2 regions of the Duganella sp. FT27W genome follow, and region 2 is predicted to be linked to the other one. Evidence: predicted binding sites of a transcription regulator. Region 2 holds the regulator's gene; the other holds the start of a gene.
What was found. The regulator FNR, encoded in region 2, switches genes on or off when oxygen is low (the NO sensors DNR and NnrR bind a similar motif). The targets are predictions, from matches to a motif close to TTGATNNNNATCAA.
Positions count from the first base shown of each region.

Region 1 (15,605 bases), on a different contig from region 2:
TCGCTGGCGTCTACTGCCGCTACGGCGCGCGGTGCCTGGCTGGTCAACCCAGCCAACGTTACGTTCGAGAATATTACCGTACAGATGGACGCCAACGGTTATCCGCTCGCTGGCCAGACCTTGTTTGATGCAGCTGGTCTGAATGCCAATGACTACACGCTTCTTCTCGGAGGCGCTGCTGTTACCGCTGCAACCGCAACGACTCCGGTAATTCCAGCCAATGGCTTCGCAGTGGTGCCGCGTGGCATCGCCGGCACTGCTACCGCCGTCAACTGCTTCGTGTCGTACACCCAATCGATTGCTGCCAACACGCCGCCAACTGTGTCGTTAGCACCAACCGCAGCCAACTGCCGCTAATCGCCAGCCGGCAGGTGAGGGTAGTCGATGTCCCGGCATCACGAAGGCACGCGCCCTGACCGCGCCGGCTTCACCATGGTCGAGCTGATCATGGTGATGGTCCTGATCGGCATCCTGGGCGCGGTGGCCGGAAGCCGGTTCTTCGACCGCGAGGTCTTCGAAGCCAGGGCGTATGCGGATCAGGCCAAAGCCTTGATACGCTACGCCCAGAAGCTCGCCATCGCGCAAAACCGCCCTGTTTTCGTGCGTTCCACGCCCAACGGCTTCGCCGTCTGCGTCGATCCTGTCGTTGATGGGACCTCCGCTGTGGGTCCGGTCTGCAATACGGCCGACGCCCTGGCCCAGGCGCCGGGTGGCGCCAACAATGGCACCACCGCCACGCGCGCTTTCTGCATCGCTCCCAACAATCTTTACATCGCCAACTGGGCCTGCCTCGGCCGTCCGACATCGGTGGCCATTGCCAGCACGGCTGCGCGCAATGAAATGGCTGACAGCGGATTTTTCTTTTTCGATTCGGCCGGACGGCCGTTCAACCGCAACGACACCGTTGGCGGCACCTCCAGCTTTGCCAGGCTGACGCTCAACGTCGACAGCGGCAACCAGCGCGCCACGCTCAATATCGAGGCGGAAACCGGTTATGTTTTCTAGGCGGGTTTCCAGGCGTGCACGCGGCGTCACCATCATCGAACTGATCGTCTTCATGATGATCATGGGGGTGGCGGCGGCCGGCATCATCGGCGTGATCAACCTCAGCAACAGCCAGAGTGCCGAACCGTTGCGCCGCAAGCAGGCGCTGATGATCGCCGAAGCCCTGATGGAAGAAGTCCAACTGGCGCGTTTCAGCTTTTGCACCCCCGCCGATCCGAACGCCGACACCGTTGCCAACCAGGCCGCCTGCGCCTTCCCGGTGCAAATCGGCGCGCGCGCGGGCGGCGCCACGCGCCCGTACGGCAATGTCGCGGAATATGCAACGGTGGCCGGCACTCCTCAGTCCACCTTTGCCAATGTCGATGGTGTGGACATCGATATCAACGGCCGTCCGCTCGGCGTGGACAGCAGCGGCAACACCATGGGCAGGGCTTCGCTGGCGCCCATCCGCTCCACCGTCACGCTCAACTACGTAGGTGCGCTGGGGCCTGCCGGTGCGACCGTCGCGTCCGGCGCCGGCGCACTGAACGCGCTGCAGATCACCATCGTCACCACCTACGGTACCGGCGCCAACGACTTCGTGCGCCTCGACGGCTACCGCACGCGCTACGCGCCGAACCTGGTGCCGTGATGACGCCGAACCTCATGCCCAACATGGTTTTCAAACGCCCCCAGCGCGGTTTCACGCTGGTGGAAATGATCGTGGCGATCGTGCTCACCGCCATCATCGCCGGCACCCTGGTACTGTTCATCCGGCGCCCGGTTACCAGTTACCTCGACAGCGCCGGCCGCGCCGAGATGACCGACGTCGCCGACCTGGCCCTGCGCCGCATGGCGCGCGAAATCCGCGCCTCCCTGCCCAACAGCGCCCGCCTGACGCCGCCCAGCGATCAGAACGGCGGCGTACTATACCTGGAATTCATCCCCACCTTCGGCGGCGGCCGCTACCTGTCAGTGGAAGACAGCACGGTCAACGGCACGCCGCTCAGCTTTACCAGCCTCGCCGCCAATACTTTCAGCGTGGTGGGCAGCGTGCAGCCGATCCAGCTGCCGCCAGCGCGCCAGGATTACCTGGCAATTTACAACCTGGGCGCGGGCTTCCAGGATGGCGATGCTTATGCCGGGACCAACCTGGCGCGCATCACCGGCCTGCCGACAGTGACGGCAGGCGCGCAGACGATCCAGAACATCACCTTCAGCAGCCTGGCGGCGGCCGATCTGCCCGCCGGCAGCACGGTGTCCACAGTGGCCAATCCGTTTGCGGTGCCGGCCAACGCGGCCACGCCGCGCCTGGCCAATATGTCGCCGGACCAGCGCTTTCAGGTGGTGGGCAAGCCGGTGATTTTCCGCTGCGCCGGCAACGCCAGCGGCACCGGCACGCTGACGCGTTCAGTCGCGGCCACGTTCAGCACGACGCCATCGGCGCCAACCGCCGCTGCCGGCGCGCTGCTGGCCAACAATGTCGTGGCGTGCGATGTCACCATCGAAAGCAACGCCCATCGGCAATCGGCGCTGGTAGGCCTGACCCTCACGCTGGGCCGTACCAGGCCGGACGGCGGCCTGGAAACGGTGACCTTGATTCATCAAATCCACGTGGACAATACGCCATGACCATGCACTCCATGAAACGACTTGCCCACCGGCCGATGCCACGCAAGGCATCCGGCGTGGCAATTGTGACCGCGATCTTCCTGCTGGTGGTGCTGGCCGGCCTGGCCGTCGCGGTGGTGTCGCTGACCGGTACGCAGCAAGTCACGCGCACCCAGGACGAGCTGGGCGCGCGCGCCTACCAGGCCGCGCGGGCAGGCATGGAGTGGGCGCTGTTCAGGCAGCTGCAAGACCGCAACTTCAACTGCGCGCAAATCAGCACCTTCGCGCTGCCGGTCAATACCACGCTGTCTGGTTTTACCGTCACCGTGCGCTGCGAAGGACCGTCGCCCGGCTTTGGCGCGGCAGGTGGCGGGGCCGACCCGACCGCCGGCCGCATCACGATTACTTCGACCGCGTGCAACGGCGCGCCTGGCGCCGTTTGCCCCGCGCCGACGAACAGTCCCGACTATATCCAGCGCGTGGTGAGGGCGCAATTGTAGGGACTCGGGATCGCGGCGCAGCGTGAAAGAAACAAGCTGCACGGAAAAATGTGTATTTTTACGGCATGAATGTCAAATATTGTAAAGATCTGCCGTAAGTTGAATATAATCAATGACATAACCACAGAGAAGCACGCGCATGGGATTTTTCACAAGAACTAAAAAGAAGGAAGGCTGGATTACCGTCTCCTTTTTGCGCGACGGACTTTGCGCTGCCCGCATCCAGCGTGTGCGCGACGGCAAGGCCGTGGTGGAACTGTCCGCTTTCCATCCTGCCGCTGACAGCCGCGCGCCAGCGTCGCTCGAACGCGCCGCGAAAGACCTCAAGCTGGCCAACTACCAGCTCGGCACCATGCTCGGCGGCGGCGAATACCAGCTGCTGACGGTGGAGGCGCCCAACGTGCCGCAGGACGAACTGAAAACCGCCGTGCGCTGGCGCCTGAAGGACATGCTCGACTTTCATGTCGATGACGCCACCATCGACGTGCTCGATATCCCGGTCGATCCCAACGGCATGTCGCGCGGCCATTCGATGTTCGCGGTGGCCGCGCGCAACGCGGTGATCCAGGCGCGCCAGGCGCTGTTTGCCGAAGCCCAGCTGGCGCTGACGGTGATCGACATCCCCGACCTGGCGCAGCGCAATATCTCGGCGCTGCTGGAAGTCGATGGCCGTGGCCTGGCCATGCTCTCGTTCGACGGCGACGGCGGCTTGCTGACGATTACCTTCAAGGGCGAGCTGTACCTGTCGCGCCGCATCGACGTCACCATCGCCCAGCTGCTGGAACCCGATACCGACAAACAGCAAATTTGCTTCGACAAGATCACCCTGGAACTGCAGCGCTCGCTCGACCACTTTGACCGCCAGTTCAATTATGTGAACGTCAAAAAACTGCTGCTCGCACCCACCGGCGCGCCCGGACTGCACGAATACCTGGCCGCCAACCTGTACACGCCGGTCGAGGCCATGGGCCTGGAGGACGTGTTCGACCTGAGCCAGGTGCCAGCCTTGCGCGAAGTGGAACAGCAGCAGCGCTTCTTCCTGACCCTGGGCGCGGCCCTGCGGCACGAGGAGGTGGTGCTGTGAGCCAGCAGATCAACCTGTTCAACCCGATCTTCCTCAAGCAGAAGAAGATTTTTACGGCAGTGCCGATGGCCGAGGCGCTGGGCGCCATCGTGCTCGGCACGCTGCTGATGACCTGGTACGCCAGTCATAATGTCGAGCAACTGGAGCAGCGCGCAGCCAGCGGCAAGACCTTGCTGGCCGAGCGCGAGCGGCGCTTGCAGGATGCCAACCGGCAGTTCGCGCCGCGCCAGAAAAGTGCTGCGCTGGCCACCGGCGTGGTCCAGGCCCAGACCGAACTGGCGGCGCTGCGCCGGGTGGAAGAGTTCATCAAGCAGGGCACACTGGGCAACAGCGCCGGCTATGCCGCTTACTTCCGCGCCTTCGCGCGCCAGAACGTCACCGGCTTGTGGCTGACCGGCGTCACCATCACCGGCGCCGGCACCGGGATCGGCTTGCAGGGCCGCGCCATGCAACCGACCCTGATCCCGCAATACATCGGCCGCCTGAAAACCGAGCCGGTGATGCAGGGTAAAACCTTTGCCAGCCTCGATATCGGCCGGCCCGACGTGGCAGCCGCGCCTGTGATATCGCCAACGTCCAGCGCGGCAGTACAACCGGTGACTGCGCAACCGGCCACCGGCATCACGGCGGCGCCGTACGTGCAGTTCAGCCTGCAATCGACGGGAGTGCAGGCCAAATGAAGCAATTGAAAAATACCTGGAACAAGGTCAGTGCCAAGCTCGACGCGATGACCTTGCGCGAGCGGGCGCTGGTGTTCGTTGCCGCGACCGGCCTGATCCTGTTCCTGCTGTACACCATGGCGGTGGAACCGCTGCTGACCAGGCAGACCGCGCTGCTGGCGCAAATCCAGCAGCAGCAAAACCAGGTCAGCGGCATCAACACGGAAATTGCCGCCCGTGCCCAGGGTTTCGTGCTCGATCCCGATGCCGAGGCGCGCGCGCAGTTGCAGCAGGCCCGCGCCGAGATCGACAGCATCGGCGCCAAGCTGGTGGCCGTGCAAAAAGGCCTGGTGGCACCGGAGAAAATCGCGCCGCTGCTTGAACACCTGCTGCAAGGAGGCAAGTTGAAACTGGTGTCGCTGCGGACCTTGCCGGTCACCGGCATGAACGAAGCAGCCGGGCTGGCCGCGCCTGCCGCGCCTGCCGAATTCCAGGCCCCGGACCCGGCGGCCGCGCTGGAACCGGCCCTGCAACAGGCGGCCTTGCAAAAGACGCCGCCTCCTGCCACGCCAGCAGGTGCGTTGACTGCTGCGCCAACAACTGCGCCGACCAGCGCACCGGCAGCCGCGCCACTGCCAGTAGCGCAACCGGGCCCCGGCAGTGTTGCCGGCGCCGAGGTCAAGGCGCCCGAACTGCTGTACCGGCACGGCGTGGAAATCGTGGTGCAGGGTAGTTATCTGGAGATGATCAACTATATGCAGGCGCTGGAAGCGTTGCCGGTGCAACTGTTCTGGGGCGGTGCGAGGCTTGACGCCCAGCAGTATCCCGAAGCGCGCCTGACCCTCACGCTCTACACCTTGAGCCTGGATGAGAAATGGATGAAACTATGAGCGGGGCCACCGTTCGCATGGCTGCCGCCCCACGATTGGCGCAGGCGCAGGCGCAGGCACAGGCACAGGCACAGGCGTGGTTGCCGGCGTTGGTGCCTGTGCTTGTACCAGCGCGCGTCAGGGCCCTTTTATCGGCGCTTGTGCCAGCGTTCTTGCTGGCGCTGGCTTGCGCAGGCGGGCCGGCCCGGGCGCAACTGGCCGACCCCACCCGGCCACCGCCCGAGGCACAACTGGTCGCCGGCGCGCAGGCGGCGCCAGTGCGCAGCGGCCCGCAATTGCAGTCTGTGCTGAATGGCAACCATGGCCGCCAGGTGGCCGTGATCGACGGCCAGGCGTTGCGCGTGGGCGACAAGATCAATGGCGCAACCCTGGTCCAGGTAGGCAAGGACCAGGTCGTGCTGCAACATGGACGCGTACGCCAGGTCCTGAAACTGTATCCCGATGCCAGCGCCGCCAGCGGCACGATCCGGCGTCAACGCGCCTCCAATACCGCACCAGAGAATTGAACCGATTATGCAAAAGCACCTGTCCATCGCCGTCCTGACTACGCTGATTTTGAGCGGCTGCCAAACGGCGCCCAAGCGCGACACCTACAACCAGATCGGCGCGGAGGTCGATAGCGCGCTCAACGCCAAGCCGCCGGCCGCCAGCCAGGCCGATGCCGTGGCCAGCGCCCTGCTGCCGCCGGTGGCGCAATTGACCGAGCAGTTGCCCAAGGCCCGCGCGGTGCTGGAAGAGCGGTTCAATGTCTCGTTCAACAATGTGCCGGTCCAGCAGTTCTACAATTCCATCGTGGCCGGCACCCGCTACAACATGCTGATCAACCCCGAGGTGACCGGCAATATCACGGCCAATCTCAAGGACGTGACCCTGTTCGAAGCGCTGGAGGCGATCCGCGAACTGTACGGCTACGATTACAAGATCGACGGCACCCGCATCTACATCCGTCCGCTCACCATGCAGACCAAGATGTTCAAGGTCAACTACCTGACCGCTACCCGCAAGGGCGTGTCGAGCTTGCGCGTGTCGTCGACGTCGGTGGCCAATGCCGGCACCAGCAGCAGTGGCAACAACAACAGCGGCAATGGCAATAACAGCAACGACAATTCCGGCAATAACGGTAACAACAACGGCAATAACGGCGACAACAGCGGCGGCAGCCGTTCTCAATCGCAGCGCGATGCGGCCAGCGTGCAGACCACGTCGGCCAGCGACTTCTGGGTGGAACTGAAAACCGCGCTCGACGCCATCGTCGATAGCGGCACCGACGGCCGCAGCGTCACCATCAGCCCGCAATCGGGCGTGATCGTGATCCGCGCCATGCCCGATGCGTTGCGCAACGTCGATGAATACCTGCGCGCCACCCAGATATCGGTGGACCGCCAGGTGATCCTGGAGGCGAAGATCCTCGAAGTGGAATTGAACAGCAACTTCCAGAGCGGCATCAACTGGTCGGCATTCGGCCGCCTCAAAGGCAGCAACCACCTGGTGTCGGGCGGCCTGGTGCAGCCGGGCACCGCCATGGCGCCGCTGAACGCCAACGGCGCCGGCGTCACGCTCAACAACGGCAGCATCGTGGCCACGCCGGGCGCGGCACTCGGTGCCGCCGGTGACGCCATGGGCTCGCTGTTCGGCCTGGCATTCCAGACCAGCAATTTTGCCGCGCTGATTTCCTTCCTCGAAGGGCAGGGCACCGTGCACGTGCTGTCGAGCCCGCGCATCGCCACCCTCAACAATCAAAAAGCGCTGCTCAAGATCGGTACCGACGAATTCTTCGTCACCGGCGTCAGCACCACCACCAACAACAATGCCAACGGCACCGGCGTGACCACGCCGAGCGTCACGCTGCAACCGTTCTTCTCCGGCGTGGTGCTGGACGTGACGCCGCAGATCGACGACCAGGGCAACATCATCCTGCACGTGCACCCGTCGGTGAGCCAGGTATCCACCGTCAACAAGGCGGTCAACCTTGGCGTGGCGCTGGGCAGCCTGTCGCTGCCGCTGGCGTCGTCATCCACTTCGGAAATGGACAGCATCGTGCGCGGCCAGAATGGCCAGGTGGTGGCGATTGGCGGCCTGATGCGCCAGGCGACGACTTCGGACCGCTCCGGCGTGCCAGGCATCGGCGGCTTGCCGGTGGTAGGTGCGCTGTTCCGTTCGACCGGTGAAGTGGTGCAGAAGCGCGAGCTGGTGGTGCTGATCAAGCCGACCGTGATCGAATCGACGTCGGACTGGAACCAGGATCTGCTCGACAGCAGCCGCCGCATCAAGGATCTCGATCCGCACCGTCGCGGGGGACGTCCGTAACCATGTACGCCAAACACTTCGGTTTGCGTGAAGCACCGTTCAACATCACGCCGGACACCAGCTATTTCTTCACCTGCCCGCATTCGCAGGAGGCGTTGAATACCTTGCTGGTGGCGGCCAGGAGCGGCGAAGGCTTCATCAAGATCACCGGCGAAGTGGGCACCGGCAAGACCCTGCTGTGCCGCAAATTCATTGCCACCATCGGTCCCGGTTTTGTCACCGCGTACATTCCCAATCCCTTGCTGGAGCCACGCACCCTGATGCTGGCGCTGGCCGACGAGCTGGAAATCGCGCTCGAGCGCGACGTCGATCAGCACCAGCTATTAAAATCGATCACGGCGCGCCTGATCGAGCTGGCCCAGCAGGACCAGCAAGTGCTGCTGCTGCTCGACGAAGCGCAGGCCATTCCGGTCGAAAGCCTGGAGGCGCTGCGTCTGCTGTCGAACCTGGAAACGGAAAAGCGCAAGCTGCTGCAAATCATCCTGTTCGGCCAACCTGAACTCAATGTGCGCTTGCAGGACAATGCGATCCGCCAGCTGGCCCAGCGCATCACCTTTCATTACCACCTGGGACCGCTCAAGCGCGACGATATCGAATATTATCTGGCGCACCGCCTGCGGGTGGCCGGCTACGACGGCAGCCGCCTGTTTACGCGCGGTGCGGTGGCTCGGCTGTACGGCGCCAGCGGCGGCATCCCACGGCTGGTGAACATCATTGCCAACAAGGCGCTGATGGCGTGTTTTGGCGAGGGGCAGCAACAGGTGAGCCGTCGCCATGTCAGCCTGGCGGCGCGTGACACGGTGCAACCGCGCTCGAAATCCCGGCTGGCGTGGACTGCGGCAGGCACAGCAATTCTGGTGGCCGCTTGCGGCCTCACTTGGACACTGAGCAAATGAGTCTGATCAATAAAATGTTGCAGGACCTCGATGCACGCGGTGGCGCACGCGAGAAAGATTTGCAGCAACGCGAACTGAAAGCGGTACCGCTGCCCGAACGCGAGCGCCGGCCGCTGGTCTACGCCGGCGCCGGCGTGGCGGTCGTGGTGGCGGCAATCGCCGGCTGGTATGGCTGGAAATTCGCCCACCGGCCCGCGCCGGGACCGGTGCCGGTGATGGCGGCACCGACAGTTGCGCCGCCAGCGCTTGCGTCAACGCCAACGCCGGCTGCAGGGTCTGCCGCAGTGCCGGCCGGGATATCGCCTGATGGATCGGTTGTGACGCCGGCCGCGACATCGCCTGCAACGGTGGCTGCGGCGACGGCTGCAACGGCGGCTGTCAACTCGACTGCTACGCCGGCGGCAACGTCAACTGGCACCGCCGCTGCAACCTCGACTGGTACAGCGGCTGGCACGTCGAATCCTGTGGCGGCTGGCGCGCCGTCAACGGCAGCGCCGGCGATGCCGGCCATTGCTGCCGCAGCCGCAGCGCCGCCTTCCGCGCAGGCGGGCAGCGCCGCACCCGCACGTGCCGCCGCTGCACCTTCCGCCACCGCTGCAGCCACCGGGCGGGCAGCGGCGGCCGACGCCGCCACGCCACGCCCGCCGCGCCAGGGTGTCGCCCATGCCGACGGATCGGTCACCACCAAGCCGGAACTCACGCCCAAGCAATTGTCCGAAAACACTTACCGCCGTGGGCTGGCATCGTTGCAGGACGGCCGTGTGAACGCTGCCATGGCCGACCTGGACCGCGCGCTGGAAATCGATCCGCGCAACGACGCGGCGCGCCAGACCTATGTGTCGCTGCTGCTGGAAAACCGCCGGCCCGACGACGCCATCCGCCAGTTGCGGCTGGCGCTGGGCATCGATCCGCGCCAGCCCGGCCTGGCCATGGTGCTGGCACGGCTGCAACTCGAACGCGGTGGCCCGGCGTTGGAAACCCTGATGACCACCTTGCCATACGCCGCCGCCAATGCCGACTACCAGGGCTTCCTGGCCGGTGTGCTGCAACGCGCACAGCGCCACGCCGAAGCGGCCCAGTACTACCAGGCGGCGCTGAAGCTGGCGCCGCTCAACGGCGTGTGGTGGATGGGCCTGGGCATCTCGCTGCAGGCCGACCAGCACAAGGCCGAGGCGCGCGAAGCGTTTACCCGCGCGCGCACCGGCAACGGCATCACGCCGGAGCTGCTGGCCTTTATCGACCGCCGCCTCGACCAGTTGTCGCGCTAAGCCGGGAGTGCGGATGGTGGTGTAGTGTTTTTTGCAACGATGAGAGTGGCAGTCAATTAATATGAGAGTTGGGTGATAGCCAAAGATGTGCCTTAATATTAAGATCATGGTGATTATTTTAATAAAAATCACATAACATCTGATTAAGGCTAGGCATGAAACAATTCTCTTCAAAGCAAGCTCTGGCAGTCGGACTGACGCCGTTGTTGCTGTCGCTGGCAGTCGCCAATGCATACGCGGCTGACGTGGTGCGCACCGGTAACGCCGGCCAGCATGGCGCCGACGCGACCGCGCCACTCGCCGCTGGCGCCGCCGGTAAGGCCGGCCAGTCGCTGACCATCAACCCCGGCAATGCCGGCACCTTGTATAACCGCCTGACCGTCATTGGCGGCCGCGGTGGCAATGGCGGCGCGGGCGGCCCGTCGCTGCAGGAAGGCGACGCCGAGGCCGGCACCGGCGGTAGCGGCGGTCACGGCGGCGCGGCCAGCGCCACCACGCTCGACCTGACCGGCTACGCCGGCGCCAGCGCGCTCGGCGGCGACGGCGGCCATGCCGGCGCCACGCTCGGCTTTTTCAACTTCACGCCTGCCGATCCAGCTTACGGTAACGGCGGCAACGGCGGTGCGGCGAGCAGCAAGGCCACTACGACCGCCGTCGGCAACGCCACCGCGCTGGCGGTGGCCGTGGGCGGCACCGGCGGCGACGCCAATGGTGGCGCGGTCGGTATTGCCGGTGTCGGCGGCGCAGCTACTGCTGCCGCCAGCGCCACTTCGCTCACCGGCAACGTTTCGGCCACGGCCGAAGCCACCGGCGGCGCGGGCGGCAACGGCGCCGCCATCGCCTGGCGCGGCGCACGCGGCGGCAACGCCACGCTGACCAATGCCGCGCGCGGCACCACTGCTGGCGGCACTGTCACATTGACCCAGCGCGCCACCGGTGGCAAGGGCGGCAATAATTCGGACAGCACGATTCCGCCATTCCAGGACTTGGCGACCGATGTCCGTGGCGGTAAAGCGGTCTCTACGCTGGTGTTGGAGGACCGCACGGCAAGCGCGCTGACGCTCAATATTTCCAGCCTCGGCGGTGACAGCGGCAACCCGGCTTTTGGAACAGCATACGACGGCGGGGCCGCAGCCAGCGCCCTGACGCTTACCGCTGGCCGCAGCGGCGCCGGAATTGACGCGCTGGTGACCGCCGCCGGCGGCGCGAGCGGGTTCCAGTATAACAACAGCGGCACAGGTGGTGCCGCTACCGCCAGCGCCGACTTGCGCGGCAACGGCGCGGTCAACGGCCGCGTGCTGGCCACTGGTGGCAATGGTGGGTACGGCGGCAACGCCACCGCCTCGCTGCGTGGCAGCGGCGCCGGCACCGTGCGCGGCACGGTTGAGGCCAGCGGTGGTGCGGGCCAGGATAACCGGTCCGTGCTCGACAAAAACAACTACGGCGCGGCGACGGCCAACCTGGCGTTGTCGGGCGACGGCGCCCAGGGCGGCAGCTTCAGCAACGGCAGCTATGCCACCAGCAACACCACGGTGTCGGGCACCGGCATGCAGGCGGTCGATGTGCAGGCGCAGGCGGTGTCCAACGGCGCCAGCCCCCTCAATCTCGGCGCGGCAATCGCCAATACGGTCGTCAACACGGTGCGCGCCGGCGTTGCTGCCGGGACTGCCGCCGTGCGCGCCGTCTCGGTTGCCCTCGGTGGCGAACGGATCGAAACGGCCACGGCTACCACCGACGTACGCGCAGCGGGCGACATTGTCGCCAGCAGCAGGGCAGTAGGTGGTTACACCAGCAACGGCGCCACCGATTCGCTGGCCGGCACATCCTTGAGCAAGGCCAGGGCGGTGACCAGCGGCGCGCACAACGTCAGCGTCACCTCCACCGCGCTCAGCAACATCGGCGACGCCAGTGGCGCGCGCGCGTTCCGGGGCGACGCCACTGCCAATGCCTACGGCCGTTCCGGCAGCGGCATTGTCGAGAGCGTCGCTGTGGCGCGCGGTGGCATTTCCAGCTACACCGTTGCCGAAAGCAGCAGCCATGCCAATGCTGCCGCCATCGCGGTCAGCACCCGCGCCGGCGGTGTCAGCCTGGCGCGTGCCGAAGGCGAGGCGCTGACCCTGAACGTCAAGGCCACCGCGCAAGGCATCGCGGCAAGCGGCGGCGCAGTCACCTATGCGGCCGGCGCCAGCAGCGCGCGCGGCAACCTGGCGCAGACTTCGGCCTCGAGCCAGTTCCGCGCCAGCGCTTTCGAGTTGCCGCAGCTGGCAGCGGTTTCCACCATGTCGGCGCACGTCGGCGCCGGTCCGGTCGATGCTGCCGCGCTGGGCCTGGGCGCCAATGTCGCTGCGGCGATTCCGACCGTGCTGGGCACGGGCGTGCACGCGGCCGGTATCGAAGCGCTCATCGACGACAATCCGACCGTGTTGACCACGTCGGGCGAGTTCAGCTTTGCCACCGACAGCGCGCAGCGCCTGCTGCTGGGCTTTGTATCGTCCACCTTCGCTGGCGCCGGTTTCGATGCGCTCGATCTCACCATCAGCAACAACGGCGTGACCTTGCTGTCGCAAAGCTTCACAACGCTCGCTGCCGCCAACCTGTTCTTCAACGACCACGTGGTTGACCTGGGCCTGTTCGGCGCCGGCAACCAGCACCTGGTGATCAACTCGTCGATGACGTATGCCCAGCAGGGTGCGTATGCGTTCAACTATGTGCTCGGTGGCGGATCGTCGTTCAACACTTCAGCGCTCGGTGTGGCGATGCTCGACAATGTGTCGGCAGTGCCGGAACCATCGGCCTGGCTGATGATGAGCCTGGGCATGGGCGGCATGTTGCTGGTGGCACGCCGCCGGCGTAAAGCGGCGTCGGCTGCCTGAAGTTAGCGGCGCCGGGTGGCGGTGTTGTCGGCAGCCACCGGCGTGCCGGCGCGCCAGGCGCTCGGCGTCATGCCGAAGTGATTGCGGTAGGCGCGTGAAAAATGCGCGGGATGGCTGAAGCCGAACTGGTAGGCGATCTGGCTGATCGGCTGGCTGCTGCATTCCGGGTCACGCAAGGCCAGGTGGCACAGCTTCAACCGCGTGTCCCACAGCCACGTGCTGAAGCTTTGCGCTTCGCCTGCAAACAGGCGGTGGATGTGCGCGGCTGAAATGCCGAGCGCTTCCACCAGCTCATTGATCGACAGGCCGCTGTCGCCGATCCGCTTGAGCGCGTACTGGCGGATGCGGCCCAGGTGGTACTGGCTCAGGCTGGGCCGGCGCTGCTGCTCGGTCACCACCACGCCCAGCGCGCAGGCGGCCAGGGTTTGCCGCAAAGCTTCCGCCGCGTGCAAGGCTGCGGCCCGGGGCAGGACGGCGTAGTCGGTGGCGACGTGGCAATCAGCCATCGCCGTCAACAGCGCCACCTGCGGCTGGCGGCAATTCTGCACCACGCCCAGCAGGGTATCGACTAGCGGACACAGGCTGCGCATCGGCGCTGCCGGGATCCGCGCCACCGTCACTTCGAACGGCTCCTCGAAATCCAGCCGGTACGGTTGTCCCGCTTCGTGCACCAGCATGTCGCCGGGGACCAGCCGCAACGTGCTGCCATGCTGCACCAGCGTGGCAGTGCCGCGCCGCTGCCAGATCACCAATAAATGCTGTTCGGCGCCGCTATCGCAACTATCGCGCCACGGGCTGTCGCGCTGCACGCTATGGCGGGCACCGGCCGCCTGCGTCACCGTGACCGTGTCCAGTAGCTGGCTGTGGTACGTGCCGGGAAAGTCCGTGACGGTGTTCATATCGAACCAGGGGGCGGGGTGGGCTGAGGTTACTGATGTGGGCGGCATGGTGGTTCGGTTGTTGAAAGATGTCAGCACGGCCGCAGCCGGCTACAGGCCGGCTTGCGCGCCCCACACCTGCTTCATGCTGAAGCGGGTGTCGGCATCGTCTTCGGTGATCGCTGCGGCGATGGCCGTGGCCGGCAGCGGTCTGGCTTCGGCGGCAACTGCCACGCCGGCCGCATCGCGCAGGCAGGTTACCTGTGCCGCACCGTTGCTGCCTCGGCGGGTGACCACGCCGATTTCACCGCCGTGCAGGCGCACCAGGCAGCCGGGCGGGTAGTCGCCCAGTTCGTCATGGAATAGTGCCAGCAGTTCCGGATCGACCGGGCTGGCGCGGTCTTCGCGCAGGTTGCGGATGGCGGCGTCGGGCAGGATCGAGCGCCGGTAATTGCGGGCCGACACTTGCGCGCAATACCGGTCGGCCAGGCTCAGCAGCTTGGCGTTGAGCGTCACTTCCGGGCTGGCGATGCCGGCCGGATAACCGCTGCCGTCGTCGTTTTCGTGGTGCAGCAGCACGCATGAAATCCAGTCGTCGTCCTGCACGCCTGCGCATTGCAGCAGATTGGCCGAATCCTCGGGGTGGCGCCGCACGATCGCCAGCTCTTCGCTGGACAAGGGTGTGTGCTTGTCCTGGAACGTGTCCTGGTGGCGCAGCATGCCCACGTTCATGGTCAGCGCGGCGGCGGTGAGGGTCAGCGTGTCGGCGTCGGTTTTACCGAGCCGGCGCGCCATGACCACGACGACCACGGCCGTTTCGATACAGTGGCGCACGGCGTAGCTGCCGGCGATCTGGTTGAGCAGGATGGCGGCCAGGGCAATGTCGGCGTGTTGCTCCACGGCGTGGACCACGTCGGCGGCAATCTGCCGCAGCGCGCCCTCGGCGTCGGGTTCGTTGCGCAGGTTCTCCAGCAGGTGTTCGAGCCGGCGGTTGCAGACATTGAGCAGGTGCAGCACGGAGGCCGATGGCGTGCCAGGATCGAGGTCGGCCATGGCGGGCTCCTAGATGGTGGCCAGGCGCGCCAGGGCCAGCGCCAGCGTGGCGTCCTGCTTGGCAAAGCAGAAGCGGACGATGCCCGACTCGATGCCGTGCTGGTAAAACGCCGAAACGGGAATTGCCGCCACCTTGATCTCGGTGGTGAGCCATTCGGCAAATTCGGCCTCGGTCTGCGACGAAATTTTATCGTAGCGCACGCACTGGAAATACGTGCCGTCGGCCGGCAGCAATTCGAAGCGGGTGCCGGCCAGGCCGTCGCGGAACAAATCGCGCTTGCGCTGGTAAAACGCCGGCAACTGCAAGTACGGCTGCGGATCGGCCATGTAGCTGGCGATGCCATGTTGCATCGGCGTATTCACGCTGAACACATTGTATTGGTGCACCTTGCGGAACTCGGCCGTGAGCGCGGGCGGCGCCGCCACGTAGCCGATTTTCCAGCCGGTGACGTGGTACGTTTTGCCAAACGACGACACCACGAACGCGCGCGCCGCCAGTTCCGGGTGGCGGCATACGGATTCGTGGCGCTGGCCGTCGAATACCATGTGTTCGTACACCTCGTCGGACAGGATCAATATATTGGTGCCGCGCACGATGTCGG
Region 1 is NZ_WHIV01000003.1:133,117-148,721, reverse strand. Features, by position in the region: gene F8197_RS29280 (type II secretion system protein) at 1-357, shown strand, start outside; gene F8197_RS12490 (Tfp pilus assembly protein FimT/FimU) at 385-1,005, shown strand; gene F8197_RS12485 (type II secretion system protein) at 995-1,636, shown strand; gene F8197_RS12480 (type II secretion system protein) at 1,636-2,616, shown strand; gene F8197_RS12475 (agglutinin biogenesis protein MshP) at 2,613-3,095, shown strand; gene F8197_RS12470 (agglutinin biogenesis protein MshI) at 3,235-4,179, shown strand; gene F8197_RS12465 (MSHA biogenesis protein MshI) at 4,176-4,859, shown strand; gene F8197_RS12460 (type II secretion system protein M) at 4,856-5,728, shown strand; gene F8197_RS28580 (hypothetical protein) at 5,725-6,234, shown strand; gene mshL (pilus (MSHA type) biogenesis protein MshL) at 6,242-8,035, shown strand; gene F8197_RS12445 (ExeA family protein) at 8,038-8,931, shown strand; gene F8197_RS12440 (M48 family metallopeptidase) at 8,928-10,199, shown strand; gene F8197_RS12435 (PEP-CTERM sorting domain-containing protein) at 10,355-13,072, shown strand; gene F8197_RS12430 (AraC family transcriptional regulator) at 13,075-13,971, opposite strand; gene F8197_RS12425 (HD-GYP domain-containing protein) at 14,062-15,003, opposite strand; gene F8197_RS12420 (pyridoxal phosphate-dependent aminotransferase) at 15,013-15,605, opposite strand, start outside.
Region 1: the regulator FNR is predicted to act here: its motif matches at 3,195-3,208, upstream of F8197_RS12470 (agglutinin biogenesis protein MshI).

Region 2 (15,605 bases):
CGATCATCAGGATCGAGGTGATGCTGGTTGCCAGTGCAACTTTCGCCTTGATCCCAAGTGGTTTCATGTCGTCCTTGTGCGAGGGCTGCGAGGGAGAAAACCAGGAGTAACAGGAATTTTCCTATCAAAGTTCAAGAATGGCAACAGGATTGCGATGGACACACAATTGAATCGCGTGTGACTTGCAATCCGTACTTGCAATGGCGCAAGTGCGGGCTTTGCTTTACGATGCATTACCCTGTGCACGTTGGCGTCGGGGAAACTCACAGTACTCTGGCCCTGATTTGTGGTGAACCCGACCGTCCTTACCCTTGCGACCGCCGTCCTGTTAGCCGGACTGGCTTCTGCGCCGCTGCGCGCGGCCCCCGATACCGATCGCTGGCATGCGCTGGCGCCGGTCGTGTTCGAGCATCTGGCGCCGGCCGAGCGCAATTTCCCCAGCCCGGTCGTGATGAGCATGGCCCAGGACGGCGACGGCTTCATCTGGCTCGGCTCCCAGGCAGGGCTCGGCCGCTGGGATGGCTACCAGATGCGCAACTTCTATTTCGACGCCAACGATCCGCATTCGCTGCCCGGCGACTTCATCCAGACCCTGCACGTGGACGGACAAGGCCGGCTGTGGGTGGGGACCAGCATCGACGGCCTGGCCCGGTATGACAAGCTGAGCGAGCGTTTCGTGCGGGTGGCGGCGGGCGCACTGTCCAGCCCGACTGTGTATGCGATCGCCAGCGACAAGGACGGCGGCCTGTGGGTGGGCACGGCCGCCGGCCTCGATTACGTGGACGCCGCCGGCCAGGTGCGCCACCACCGGCGCCCGGACGCGGCGCCCGGTGGTCAGCGCGCCAACCAGGTCCGCGCCCTGCTGCTCGACCGCGACGGCGTGTTGTGGATCGGCTCGGACGCCGGCCTGGCGCGGCGCGACGCGGCCAGCGGCCGGATCGCGGACATCGCCGGCGTGGGTGACGCGGTGCTGTCGCTGAGCCAGAATCCGCAAGGCGGCGTGGTGTTCGGCACCCTGCGCAGCGGCGTGGGTTTTGCCGGCGCCGATGCGGCCACCGCCGGTGCGCGCCTGCTGGCGCTGGCGGACCAGGGCCGGCGCCAGGCGATGGTACTGTCGCTGACCGAAACCGTGCCCGGCCAGTGGTGGGCCGGCACCTATGGCGACGGTGTGATCGAATTCGATGCCACCGGCATCCATCGCCGCATCACGCACCGGCCGGCGGTGGCGGTCAGCCTGGCCAGCAATCGGGTGGCGGCGCTGTGGCGCGACCGCAGCGGCCTGGTGTGGGTCGCCAACGAGCGCGGCGTGGACACCCACGATCCGCGCAACCGTACCTTCAGCACCATCTTCGACGGCGTCGGCTTGCCGGAGATTTCGGCCTCCGCCTTCATGACCGACCAGGGCGGGCGCTTGTGGGTGGCGCTGGCCGACCAGGGCATCGACCTGATCGCGCCGGACGCCACCCGCCGCGCCGGCCTGCGGCCCGACCCGCTGCTGCCGGACACTGCCCTGCCCGGCAGCCTGATTCTGGCCATGACCGAAGCCGAACCGAACGAGGCGTGGATCGGCACCCTCGCCGGGCTGTACCACACCAGCGGCCAGGGCAGCCGGGTGCGGCGGGTGCCGTTGCCGCACCACGAGCCGTTGCCGCGCATCGGCAGCATCGTGCGGCGCGGCGGCGATTTATGGCTGGGCACGCCAAGTGGTTTGCTGCGCTACGATCCGCGCGCCGCCACGGTCCAGGCCTACCGCCAGGGCCCGGCCACCGCCGGCGCCCTTACCGATAGCCGCGTCACCACCGTGCTGGAAGCGCCGGACGGCATGCTGTGGGTAGGCACCCGCAACGGCCTGAACCGCTTCGATCCGGCCACCGGCCGCGCCGAGCAGATCCTGGCGGAACCGGATCGCAGCGACGGCTTGCCACAGGGCCTGATCAACGCGCTGGCCTTCGATCGGCGCGGCCGGTTGTGGGTGGCCACCAACAGCGGCGGCATCGCCATCCTCGACGGTCAGACCGCCGGCGGCAAGCCGCGCTTTCTGCGGCCCGCCGTCGGCGCCGGCCCGTTCGGCAAGATCGCCAGTTCGCTGCGCCTCGACGCCAGCGGCCGCATGTGGGCGTCGGGCGGCAACGGCATCGCCGTGATCGACACCGAGACCTTGCGCGTGGAGTTGTTCGGTCGTGCCGACGGCCTGGTGTTCCAGTCCTATTTCGGCGGCGCCGGTGCCAGCACCGCCCAGGGCGAGCCGGTGTTCGGCACCTCCGGTGGCTACGTGGTGGTTCGGCAGACGCCGGTGCAGCGCTGGAACTACCAGCCGCAACTGGTGGTCAGCAATGTCCAGCTCGATACACGCCAGGTGGCGCCGGCGCCCTTGCTGGCGGCAGAAGGTCCCGGCCTGGAAATCCCGTCTGGCACCCGCAATGTCAATATCGAAATCGCCTCGCTCGACTATTCCGCCAGCGCCCGCAACCGCTACGCGTTTCGCCTCGAGGGCTACGACAAGGACTGGGTGGAGGCCGATGCCAGCCACCGCATCGCCACCTATGCCAACGTGGCGCCCGGCACTTACCGCCTGCACATGCGCGGCAGCAATCGCGACGGCGCCTGGAGCCCGCACGAGCTGACCATGGCGCTGCGCTTCCTGCCGGCCTGGTACCAGACCTGGTGGGCGCGCTCCGGCGCGGCGCTCGGCATCCTGCTGCTGGGCTGGGGCCTGTACCGCTGGCGTATCCGCCAGCTCGAGCACGCCAAGCTGCAGTTGCAGCAGGAGGTGTATGCCCGCACCCGCCACCTGGCGCGCGTACACGCCATCGTCAAGTCAATCAACGACCAGCTCGATTTTGATGCGCTGCTGCAGGCGATCCTGCTCGAATCGAGCGCGATTGGCGCCGTCAGCGGCGCCTGCGCGCTGATCCGCGAGCCGGGCACCGGGCAATTGAAGGTACACGCCAGCTGGCAGACCAGCGTGGTCCCGCCCTGCGCGGCCATGACACTGGACCAGACCCACGCGCTGCTGGTCGCAGGCGCCGAGCTGGTCATGCCGGAGATGTACCTGAGCGGCGCCGGCACGGTGCTGGCGGTACGCATCTGCAACGGCGAGGCAGTGCAAGGCTACCTGGTGTTCGAGCAGCAGCAGGCCTTTGCCGGGGCTGACCTGGACATGTTCAAGGCGCTCAAGGAGCCGTTCATCTCGGCCTTCCAGAAAGCCGATGCGATCCGCGCCATCCAGCAGGCGCGCGCCGATGCCGAAGCGTCCACCCGCGCCAAGAGCGACTTCCTGGCCAACATCAGCCACGAGATCCGTACGCCGATGAACGCCATCCTCGGCTTTGCCGGGCTCGGTGCGCACCTCGACCTGCCATCGAAGCCGCGCGATTATTTCCACAAGATCGACCGCGCCGGCAAGAACCTGCTGGGCATCATCGACGACGTGCTCGATTTTTCCAAGATCGAGTCGGGCAAGCTGGCGCTGGAAAGCGTGCCCTTCGATCTGGCGGACGTGCTCGACCAGGTGATGGACCTGTTTTCGTGGCGCGCGGCGGAAAAAGGCCTGGAGCTGGTGGCCTGGGCCGACCCGGACGTGCCGGCGCGCCTGGCCGGCGATCCGTTGCGCCTGGGCCAAGTATTGATCAACCTGGTGGGCAATGCCCTCAAGTTCACCGCGCGCGGCGAGATCGTGCTGCAGGTAAGGCGGGAGACCGGGCCGGACGGGGACCGCCTGCGGTTCGCCGTCAGCGACAGCGGCGTGGGCATCAGCGCCGAGCAGCAGCAGCGCCTGTTCCACGCCTTCAGCCAGGCCGACAGCAGCACCACGCGCCTGTACGGCGGCACCGGGCTGGGCCTGGCGATCTCGCAGCAGCTGGTGCGCGCCATGGGCGGCGTGATCGGCGTCGACAGCACGCCGGGGCAAGGCAGCCGCTTCCACTTCAGCGTCGCCCTGCCCAGCCTGCCAGCGCGGCACGACGATGCGCCCGGTTTGCTGGCGCTGCTGGCCGGCACGCGGGTGCTGGTGGTGGACGACAGCGCGGTGGTGCGCACCATGTTCGCCCAGCAGCTGGGCGACGCCGGCCTGCCGGTGACCACCGCCGGGTCAGCCGACGCGGCGGCGGCGGCGGTGGATGCCTATTTGGCGCCGGAGCCGGTGGACGTGGTGGTGCTGGACTGGGACATGCCGGGCGCCCACGGCGTCGACACGGTGCGGCGCCTGCGCCAGGCGGCCGCGCCGGGTGCGCCCGCGATCGTGATCATGGCCACCGAGTACGGGCGCGAGGCGGCCATGCGCGCGGCCGGCCAGCTCGGCATCCGCCACTGCCTGGCCAAGCCCGTCAACCGCACGCGCATGCTGCTGACCATCGCGCAGGCGCTGGGCCTGGCCGCCGACGAACCCGCCGTGGCGCCTTTGTCGCCGCGCATGCTGTCGGCGGCGGCGCAGCGCCTGGCCGGCGCCCGCGTGCTGGTGGTGGACGATAACCAGATCAACCAGCAGGTCGCGCGCGAGGTGCTGCTCGGCGGCGGCCTGCAGGTGGACCTGGCCGCCACCGGCATGGAGGCGGTGCGCATGGTCGAAGCCTGCCGCTACGACGCGGTGCTGATGGATATCCAGATGCCGGAGATGGACGGTTACGAAGCGACCGCGCTGATTCGCGCACGCCATTCGACCGCGCAATTGCCGGTGATCGCGATGACCGCGCACGCGGTGCCGGGCTTCCGCGAAAACAGCCTGGCCATGGGCATGAACGACTACATCACCAAGCCGATCGAACCGGAACGGCTGTTCGAGGTGCTGGCCGGCTGGATCATCGGCCGCGCCGCGCCGGCGCTGCCGGCACCGGAACCGGGACCGGGACCGGTGCCAGAGGCGCAAGCCGGCGTCGCGGACGGCGGGGGCAGCGCGGCCGGCCTGGCCAGCGAGTCCGGCATCGACGCTGGCATCGACACCAGCGCCGCGCTGGCGCGGCTGGGCGGCAACCGCCGCCTGCTCACGGTACTGTTGGAGAAATTCGTGGAGGAATTCGCTGGCACGCCGGCGCAACTGGCCGCTGCCATCGGCACCGGCAATACCGAGCAGGCCGCGCTGCTGGTCCACAAGGTCAAGGGGGCAGCCGGCAACCTGTCGATGGGCCAGCTGCACCGCTGCAGCGGCATCCTCGAGCTGCAATTGCGCAGCGCACCGGACCAGGCCGTGTCTGCGCTGGCGGCATTCGACACGGCATTGGCGACAGTGCTCGATGCGGCCCGCGCAGCGGACCCTGGCGACCGTTAAACACGTTGTGAATCCGCTAAGTTCGGCGTAGGATGGTCGGGCAGCACATTGTTTTTATCCACCTTGAGGGAGTACACAATGCTTAAACAGAATTTCGATCAGCTCAACACCATGCTCGCCAAACTGGCCACCGACGATGGCTTCCGCGACCGCATGCAGAACGACCCGGTACGCGCCCTGGACACGCTTGGCATCAAGCTCGATCCGGCCAAGGTACCGGCCGCGCGCCGCCTGCCGTCCAAGGATGCGGCCGCCGCCGACCATGCCGCCCTGGCAAGCAAGCAGATCGGCGAGAACGGCATGGTGCTCTTCATGTTGTCCGGCGTATCGGTGTCGCGCCTGGCCTCCTGATCAACTCTTGACCGGCTACTCTGCCACCGGGCCGAGGCCGGTTTCACCGTAGCGCAGTTCCACCATCTCGCGCGCGCCTGTCGCGGCCACGCCGCAACCGCACACGGCAATCACTGCGTGGCGCAGATGGTCCAGCCCCAGCATGGTTTCGATATCGATGTCGTTGATGGCGGCGGTGATAAACGCCGGCAAGCCCGCTTCCGAGGCCAGCAGATAAAACGTCTGCGACAGGTGGCCGGCATCGAGCGATATTGCGCGGTACGCCTTCTGGTGGTTGCGGTATTTCCAGAACGAGCGCTCCACCCGTCCCACCATCACCACCTGTATCGCCGCGCCGGCCAGCCAGTACTGGTCTGCCACCATTTGCAGCGCCAGCGCCGCCGCTTCGTCCTGCGTGGTCGCGCGCAGCGGCACCAGCGTGTTGTCGAGCGGATGGTAGTGGTACAAGCCCGGCGCCAGGCCGTCCACCCGTTGCACCAGCACGAACGCTTCGACCGGATGCAGGCCGCCGCCCGACGGGCTGGTCTTTTTCAGGACGTTGGCATGCGGGCCGATGTGGCGCAGTTCCTGGGCGCCGAACGTGCGTTGCAGCAGGCGCGCCGCCACCGCCAGCGGCAGGCTGGCGCTGGTGTCGTAGTTGCGGCCCGTGTAACGGCGCAGCAGTACCTCGTCGAGGAAACCGGCGGGCGCTGGCAGCGGCACCGCCGCGCCGATGCTGGCCACCTGCTGCACCGGCGGTGGCGGATTGCCGTGGCGTTCGAGCAGTTCCTCGAAACTGGGCGCCTCCATGCCGGTGTCGCTGCGTACGTCGTGCCAGCGCGAGAACGTGTGCGCCAGCGCCGCCAGCGGCCGCCAGTGCAGCGTGCGCAAGGTGTCGTCGCGTTCGCGCAGGGCGTCCTGCGCATTGGCCTGCTCTTGCTGCTGGCCCTGGTCCTCGGCCAGCAGCAGGCCGTGCGCAAGCAGCCGGTCCACGACTGCCGCGCCATGGCGTTCGACGACCTCAGCGCGCGCGGTCCATACCGATGAACCAACTGCGGCCAGTGCCGCCAGGTCGGCCGCATCGACTTCGATCTCGCGGTCCAGGTGCGGCGCCAGCGCCAGCCAGCGGGTGCTGGCCGCCAGGGTGCTGGTGCCGGCAAACAAGGCGGTCCAGTCGATGTCCAGTTCTTCGCGGGGTTCGAGGTACAGCACGGCGCAGCGGCGTAGATTCATGGTCTTTATCTCTCCTGCTCTAGTTGAGAAATCGGCAATAACGAGGGCCAGTCTAGCGCATCCTTCGCCAGCGGGAAAGTGGCGACGGGCGGAATTTTCACCGGCCATTTGCTTGCACAATGCAAGTGAAATGCACGTCGGAATACCCGATGGTGGCAGTGCGGCATCGCACCATCCTGGCGCATCATGGTCTACACTAGCGGACATGATCAAAGACCTGCCATCGCTGGTGCTGCCCGGCGCCACAATCGACATCCTCAAAGCCAGCTGCGCCACGTGCAGCATGCACCAGCTGTGTTTGCCCATGGGACTGGGTAACGAAGACATGGACCGGCTCGACCAGATCATCGGCCGCCGCCGCAAGGTCGCGCGCGGCAATACCTTGTTCCGCATTGGCGATTCGTTCCAGAACCTGTACGCTATCCGCCTCGGCCACTTCAAAACTTACCAGGTCAACCGCGAAGGCGCGGAGCAGATCACCGGCTTCCAGATGGCCGGCGAACTGCTCGGTATGGACGCCATCAGCACCGACCTGCACCATTGCACGGCGGTGGCGCTGGAAGACAGCGAAGTGTGCGAAATTCCGTTCGCCACCCTGCAGCAACTGCTGGCCGAAATGCCGACCCTGCTGCGCCACTTCCACCGCATGATGAGCCAGGAAATCACGCGCGAGCAAAGCGTGATGCTCTTGCTCGGCAATATGCAGGCCACCCAGCGCTTCGCCGCCTTCCTGGTCAACCTGTCGTCGCGCTACGAAGCACGCGGCTACTCGCCCAACGCGTTCCAGCTGCGCATGTCGCGCGAGGAGATCGGCAACTACCTGGGCCTGACCATCGAAAGCATCAGCCGCCTGCTGTCGAAGTTCAAGAAAGAAGGACTGGTCCGGGTAAGCAACCGCGAAATCGAACTGCTGCAGCCGCAAACGCTCAAGGCGATTACGGCCGGTACCCAGACTTGCGGTTGAACTGATAGCGCGCCAGAGGCATGCCTGTGCCCCGGCGCCTATTGTGCGGCTATTGCGCCGGCGCCTGCTGCTGCACAGGCGCCACATCCGCCACCAAGGTTACCCCGCGCTCCTTCGGCCACGTCCACGCGCCGGCCAGGCGCCAGTCGCGTTTTTCGCCTTCCACCAGCACCACCCAGCGGCTGCGTTCGAGCATGGCCAGTGGCAGTTCGAAGCGGCCCGCCGCATCGGGTAGCACGGTCGCTTCGATATCCTTGTCGGGCAAGGTCGCGTGCGCGAGACGCAGCCGCAGGCGCTCGGTGATGCCGTCGCCGCTGGCGCGCTGCACCTGGCCCGTCAGCGCGCCGCGATTGGCGTCGTACCCGATCGTCATCGACAGGCCCATGGCGCTGGCCACGCGGTCGCGGCTCAGGTCCTGGTTGATGGCCTTGCCCTGCTTGTAGTAATCGCCGACCACCACCGGGTCGGGCGTTGAAAACGCCAGCCAGGCGGTAAACACGCTGCCGGCCACCACGATGGCCGGGCCCAGCATCAGGAACCACGGCCAGCGCTGCTTGTACCACGGCGTGACCGTGCTGTGTAAATGGTGCATGGTGATCTCCTAGCGCGGCACAATGAAGACCGCAGTTTCTTTCACATGCAGCGCCGGATCGTCCACCGATGTCAGCGCCACTTCGATCTTGTTCGAGCCCTTGTGTGCGGCGCCGTGCGCGGTGCGCAGGCGGATCGGTACGCCGCGCGTTTCGGTCGCGTCCAGCCGCACGGTAGCGGGCGTGACCAGGGCCAGCGTGTCGATGCCGGCGACGGTGATCCTGTACGTGTGGGCGCGCTCGGTGGTGTTCATGATCTGCAGCCGATAGACGTTTTCGATCATGCCGTCTTCCACTTCGCGGCCCATGGCGCCACGGTCGCGGATCACGTCCATTTTCAGTGGCACGCGCAGGTACAGGGCGGCGCCGGCGCCGGCCACGATCAGGCACAGCACGGCGGTGTAGATGCGCACCCGGGGACGCCAGGTGCGGCGGCGGATTTCGGTGGGTGTCAGGTGTTCGTCGAGCGCGCGTTCGGTGGCGTAGCGGATCAGGCCGCGCGGCGCATCGATCTTGTCCATCACGCCGTTGCAGGCATCGACGCACGCGGCGCAGCCGATGCACTCGTATTGCAGGCCGTTGCGGATGTCGATGCCGGTGGGGCACACCTGCACGCACATCGAGCAGTCGATGCAGGCGCCGCCGGTACTGGCTGCCTGCTTGCGGCGTGGCACCAGTGGACCACGCGGTTCGCCGCGCCTGGCATCGTAGGTGATGATCAGGGTGTCGCGGTCGAACATCGAGCTCTGGAAGCGGGCGTACGGGCACATGTACTTGCACACCTGCTCGCGCATCCAGCCGGCATTGCCATAGGTGGCAAAGGCGTAGAACAGCACCCAGAACCATTCCCAGGGACCGAAGTCGAAGGTCTGCACCTCGACCATCAGCTCGCGGATCGGCGTGAAGTAGCCAACAAAGGTAAAGCCGGTCCACAGCGCCACTGCGCCCCAGGCCAGGTGCTTGGCGGTTTTTTTTCCGAGCTTGCCGGCGGACCAGGGCTGGCGGTCGAGCAGCATGCGCGCGCTGCGCTTGCCTTCGATGCGGCGTTCTATCCACAGGAAGATTTCGGTATAAACAGTTTGCGGGCAGGTGAAGCCGCACCACACGCGCCCGGCCACGGCGGTGGCCAGGAACAGCAAATACGCGCTGATGATCAGGAGCACCGCCAGGTAAATGAAATCCTGAGGCCACAAGACCATGCCGAAAATGTAGAACTTGCGCGTGGTCAGGTCGAACAGCAAGGCCTGGCGGTCGTTCCAGAGCAGCCACGGGGTGCCGTAAAACGCCAGCTGCGTCAGCCACACGAACAGCCAGCGCAGGCGGGCGTAGCGGCCCGAGGTTTCGCGCGGGTAGATTTCCTCGCGCGCCGCATACATCTTGATGACTTGTGTCTCGGGCGCACTCATTTTGCTGGTCCCGGTTCCGGTTCCGGTTCCGGCTTGGCTGCTGGCGCTGGCGCCGGCTGCGTCACATCATTGGACAAGCTCCAGATGTAGGCAGCCAGCACGTGCACCTTGGCGTCGCCGAGGAAGTCGCCAAACGCCGGCATGGTGGCAGCGCGGCCGTTGCGGATGGTTTCCATGATGGTGTCGGCGCTGCCGCCGAACAGCCAGACCTTGTCGGTCAGGTTCGGTGCACCGAGTGCCTGGTTGCCCTTGGCGTCGGCGCCGTGGCAGGCCATGCAGGCGCCGAATTTTGCTTTGCCGAACACCGCCTTGATCGGATCGGACGTCGAGCCGGACAGGCTCAGCACGTAATGGGCGACGTTCTCGATATCCTTTTCGCTGCCCACGGCCGCGCCCATCGGCGGCATCACGCCGGTACGCCCGTGCAGGATGGTCTGCTTGATGATCTCGGGCGTGCCGCCGAGCAGCCAGTCCTTGTCGGTCAAATTCGGAAAACCCTTGTTGCCGCGCGCGTCGGACCCGTGGCACTGGGCGCAATAGGTGAGGAACAGGCGCTCGCCGATGGCGCGCGCCTTCGGATCGGCCGCCACCGTTTTTAAATCCTGCTGCTGGTACTGGGCGAACAGCGGACCATATTCTGCCTCGGCCTGTTTCAGTTCGGTCTGGTAGTTGCCGGTGGAGCTCCAGCCCAGTTTGCCTGCATAACTGCCCAGGCCCGGGTACAGCACCAGGTACACCAGCGCGAAGACGATGGTGATGTAGAACAGCCACATCCACCAGCGCGGCATCGGCGTGTTCAGCTCGGTCAAATCCTGGTCCCAGATATGGCCGGTGGTATCGACATTGATGTCGCTGCGCTTGCCCACCCGCGCTTTTGACTGCGCCCACAGCAGGATGCCGCAACCGATGATGCCGAGCAGGGTGATGGCGGCGATATAGTAGTCCCAGAAGCCGCTGGTAAAGTCAGCCATGGTCAAACTCCTCGTCGGCAAACGGGGCTTGTGCGGCCTGAGTAAAATCGGTTTCCTTGTGGTGGATGTAGGCCCACCACACGATGCCGATGAACGTGACAAACGACACCACCGTCATCACGCTGCTGGCCTGGTCAAACAGGTTCTCGATAGCCATGTCAGTTCCTTGTTTTGATTAATGTGCCCAGGCCTTGCAGATAGGCGATCAGGGCGTCTTCCTCGGTCTTGTCCTTCAGTTCTTCCGGCGCGGCGGCGATCTCGGCATCGGTGTACGGGTCGCCCAGGCGCTGCAGCGCGCGCAGCTTCGGCACCACGTCCTGCGGCACCAGTTTGGTCTTGGCCAGCCACGGGTAGTTGGGCATATTCGATTCCGGCACCACGTCGCGCGGGTTGGCCAGGTGGGTGCGGTGCCATTCGTCGCTGTAGCGGCCACCCACGCGCGCCAGGTCGGGCCCGGTGCGCTTGGAGCCCCACTGGAACGGCCGGTCATAGACGAACTCGCCAGCGACCGAATAATGGCCGTAGCGCTCGGTTTCGGCACGCAGCGGGCGCACCATCTGCGAATGGCAGTTGTAGCAGCCTTCGCGCACGTAGATGTCGCGGCCCGTCAGCCGCAGCGGGCTGTAGGGTTTCAGGCCTGCCACCGGCTCGGTGGTGGATTTCTGGAAGAACAGCGGCACGATTTCCACGGCGCCGCCAACGCTGATCACCAGGGTGACCAGGGCGATCAGCAGCCACGGGTTTTTTTCGATCCATTCATGTGAGAATTTCATGGGCACTCCGGGTTCAATGGGCCGCAGCCAGGGCAGGGATGGGGGCGATGACGGTGGCGCGGCGGCGCAGGGTCATCCAGGTGTTGTAGCCCATCACGCACATGCCGCTGAAGTACATGAAGCCGCCCAGCACCCGTACCGCGTAGTACGGATATGTCGCTTTCACGCTTTCGACAAAGGTGTAGGTGAGGGTGCCGTCGGGGTTGACCGCGCGCCACATCAGGCCCTGCATCACGCCGGCAATCCACATCGCGGCGATGTACAGCACCACGCCGATGGTGGCCACCCAGAAGTGCAGGTCGATCAGCTTGACGCTGTACATTTTCTGTTCGCCTACCAGGCGCGGAATCAGGTAATAGATCGAGCCCATGGTGATGAAGCCGACCCAGCCGAGAGCGCCGCCGTGCACGTGGGCCACGGTCCAGTCGGTGTAGTGGGAGAGGGCGTTGATGGTCTTGATCGACATCATCGGACCTTCGAAGGTGGCGATGCCGTAGAACGACAGCGAGACGATCATGAATTTCAGGATCGGGTCGGTGCGCAGCTTGTGCCAGGCGCCCGATAACGTCATCATGCCGTTGATCATGCCGCCCCACGACGGCGCCAGCAGCACCAGTGAGAACACCATGCCCACCGACTGGGTCCAGTCGGGCAGCGCCGTGTAGTGCAGGTGGTGGGGGCCGGCCCACATGTACGTGAAGATCAGCGCCCAGAAGTGGACGATCGACAGCCGGTACGAGTACACGGGGCGCTCGGCCTGCTTGGGGATGAAGTAATACACCATGCCCAGGTAGCCGGCGGTGAGGATGAAGCCCACCGCGTTATGGCCGTACCACCACTGGATCATGGCGTCCTGCACGCCGGTGTAGGCGGAATAGGACTTGGTCAGGCTGGCCGGCATGCTGGCGCCCTGCACCACGTGCAGGATGGTCACGGCCAGGATGTAGGCGCCGAAGAACCAGTTGGCGACGTAGATGTGCTTAACCTTGCGTGTGACCAGCGTGCCGAAGAACACGACCGCGTAGGCGATCCACACCAGCGCGATCAGGATCGTGATCGGCCATTCCAGTTCGGCGTATTCCTTGCCGCGCGTATAACCCATCGGCAGCGTGACCACTGCCAGCAGGATCACGGCCTGCCAGCCCCAGAAGGTGAAGGCCGCCAATTTATCGGAAAACAGCCGTACCTGGCAGGTGCGCTGCACCACGTAGTACGACGTGGCGAACAGGCCGCAGATGCCGAACGCGAAAATCACCGCGTTGGTATGCAGCGGCCGCAGGCGGCCGTAGGTCAGCCATGGAATGTCGAGGTTCAGCGCGGGCCAGGCCAGTTGGGCGGCGATGATCACCCCCACCAGCATGCCGACGATGCCCCAGATCACGGTGGCGATCGCGAATTGCTTCACGACCTTGTAGTTGTAATTCGATGCTAGCTCCACACAAGCTCTCCCCGGGTAATGTCAAGTTGATAGCCCGAAGGGTAAGCGTCTGAAACTCAAAAATCCTTGATGTGAATCAAAATTGCCCGGATGAATTAAGTACAGTGGCCAGCGTGTCACACAGCGCTGGGCATGAATATTGCAAACAATTGGCGTCCCCTATTGCCGATCACTGGATGCACCATGCACACGCTCGTCGAATCGCTGAACTTGTCCAAACTGTACCAAGGCTGCGTATTTCACTCCGATGAGAAGGTGGCCACGCACCAGCATGTGGCAAGCGCGCTGGCCGACCACGACCTGCAATGGCGGCGCGGCACCGTCAATACCGCCCTCTACCAGGCGCGTATCAACCGCTTGCAGATGATGGCGCTGCGCTATGGCGCCGAGGTGGAAGTGACGCCGCGTCCGTTCGAGGATTTCGCGCTGGTGCATACGTCGCTCAAGGGCTGTACCGAGTTCGACTGCGATGGTCACCGGGTGGCCGTGCCGCAGGGACGCACCGCGATCATTGCACCGAAAAGGCACATCCGCATGGTGTGGGGCGAAGGTTCCGAGCAGCTGATCGTCAAGCTGCCGCACGCGCTGCTGCGCGAGATGCAGGGACAGGCCACGCGCGGCGCCGGTGCACCGGGCGCGCTGCCCGCCCTGGCGCCGGGCCTGCTGCTGGCGCCGGCCCTGGGACAGCACTGGGAAATGATGTTGCACTCGCTGCTCAGCATCCTGGCGCTGCCTGCCACCGAATCCGGCCACACGGCGTGGATCGATCACTACGAGCGCAACGTGGCGCTGTTCCTGCTGGCGCAGCAGGGGCAGGGCGCGCCGAAGGTGGCTGCCGATGCGCAGGCGGCGGCAGCGGGCCAGGGCTTGACCGACGGCAGCGCCGGCAAGCGGCTCGATGCGCTCGAGCGCTACATGCGCAGCAAGCTGTGCGCGCCGGTCGCGCTGGCCGACCTGGCGCTGGCAGCGGGCATGAGCGTGCGCAGTCTCAATCAGCTGTGCCAGCGCCACCATGGTGTGTCGCCGATGGAACTGCTGCGCAATATGCGGCTCGACGCCGCCCACGCCCATTTGCAGGCGCATGCCGAAGCCGGCGTGGCCGACACCGCGCTCGCATTCGGCTTTGGCCACGCCGGACGGTTTGCCGCGTACTACCGCGCGCGCCATGGCCATTTGCCACGTAGCCAGAAACGGATGGCGCCTGCTTCATGATTGCCAGATCCGGCTAGCAGCGCCGGGGCCTCTTCCCTAGACTCGATTCATCGAGTCCACCACACGGAGAGGTCCCATGTCCCATCTAGACGAAGCAGCAGCCGCACCGGCCACGGTGCATCCCCTGGTGCAGTTCCCGCGCACCGACGGTTCGCGCACGCCGTACAAAGTGTTCAGTTCGCAGGAAGTGTACGAGCGCGAACAGGAAAAGATTTTTCGCGGTCCGGTCTGGAATTTCCTGGCGCTGGAAGCGGAAATCATCAACCCCGGCGATTTCAAATCGACGTTTGTCGGCGACACCCCGGTGGTAGTCACCCGCACCGACGACGGCAGCCTGGCCGCGTGGGTCAACAAATGTTCGCACCGGGGCGCCACCGTGTGCCGCGAGCAGCGCGGCAACGCCAGCTCGCACAGCTGCGCCTACCACCAGTGGAGTTTCGACCAGCGCGGCAACCTGCTCGGTGTGCCGTTCCGCCGCGGCCAGAACGGCATGGCCGGCATGCCCAAGGATTTCGATCCGAAGTGCCACGGCCTGCGCCAGCTGCGCGTGGACAGCTACAAAGGCCTGGTGTTCGCCACCTTCAGCGAGACGGTGGAGCCGCTGGTCGATTACCTGGGCGCCGAGATGACGCCATGGCTCGACCGCATTTTTCATAAGCCGATCGTGTACCTTGGCTGCACCCGCCAGTACTCGAAATCGAACTGGAAGCTGTACCTGGAAAATGTGAAGGACCCGTACCACGCCAGCCTGCTGCACCTGTTCCACACGACCTTCAACATTTTCCGGGTTGGCATGAAGGCGCGGTCGATTGCCGACAAGCGCCACGGCCTGCACAGCATCATCACCGCCACCAAGAACCAGGAAGAAACCTCGGACGCCTACAAGCAGCAGGCGATCCGCTCGTTCGACGAAGGTTTTCAACTGGAAGATCCGTCGGTGCTGGGCCAGATCCAGGAGTTCGAAGAGAACACCACCAACCACATCCAGCCGATCTTCCCGCAACTGGTGGTGCAGCAGATCCACAACACCCTGGTGGCGCGCCAGCTGCTGACCAAGGGCCCCGACAATTTCGAACTGATCTTTCACTTCTTCGGCTACGCCGACGACACCCCGGAAATGCGCGCACTGCGCATCAAGCAGGCCAACCTGGTGGGGCCGGCCGGCTATATCTCGATGGAAGACACGGAAGCGACGGAAATGGTCCAGCGCGGCACGCGGCGCGACCCCGATTCGTGCTCGGTGATCGAAATGTCGAATGACAAGCCGGACCAGGAAGACACGCTGATCACCGAAAGCCTGATCCGCAAGTTCTGGCAGGGCTACCAAAAGCTGATGGCGTTTTAAGGAGGAATGAACATGGAACAAGTGATCTTGTGGTTCGAGTTGCACCAGCTGCAGCAACAGTACATCAGCGCGCTCGACAA
Region 2 is NZ_WHIV01000004.1:822,363-837,967, forward strand. Features, by position in the region: gene F8197_RS20715 (response regulator) at 1-67, opposite strand, end outside; gene F8197_RS20720 (hybrid sensor histidine kinase/response regulator) at 290-5,263, shown strand; gene F8197_RS20725 (NHLP-related RiPP peptide) at 5,342-5,614, shown strand; gene F8197_RS20730 (putative peptide maturation dehydrogenase) at 5,630-6,826, opposite strand; gene fnr (fumarate/nitrate reduction transcriptional regulator Fnr) at 7,032-7,790, shown strand; gene F8197_RS20740 (FixH family protein) at 7,840-8,382, opposite strand; gene ccoG (cytochrome c oxidase accessory protein CcoG) at 8,392-9,786, opposite strand; gene ccoP (cytochrome-c oxidase, cbb3-type subunit III) at 9,783-10,757, opposite strand; gene F8197_RS20755 (CcoQ/FixQ family Cbb3-type cytochrome c oxidase assembly chaperone) at 10,750-10,914, opposite strand; gene ccoO (cytochrome-c oxidase, cbb3-type subunit II) at 10,916-11,530, opposite strand; gene ccoN (cytochrome-c oxidase, cbb3-type subunit I) at 11,544-12,968, opposite strand; gene F8197_RS20770 (AraC family transcriptional regulator) at 13,152-14,180, shown strand; gene andAc (anthranilate 1,2-dioxygenase large subunit AndAc) at 14,257-15,525, shown strand; gene andAd (anthranilate 1,2-dioxygenase small subunit AndAd) at 15,538-15,605, shown strand, end outside.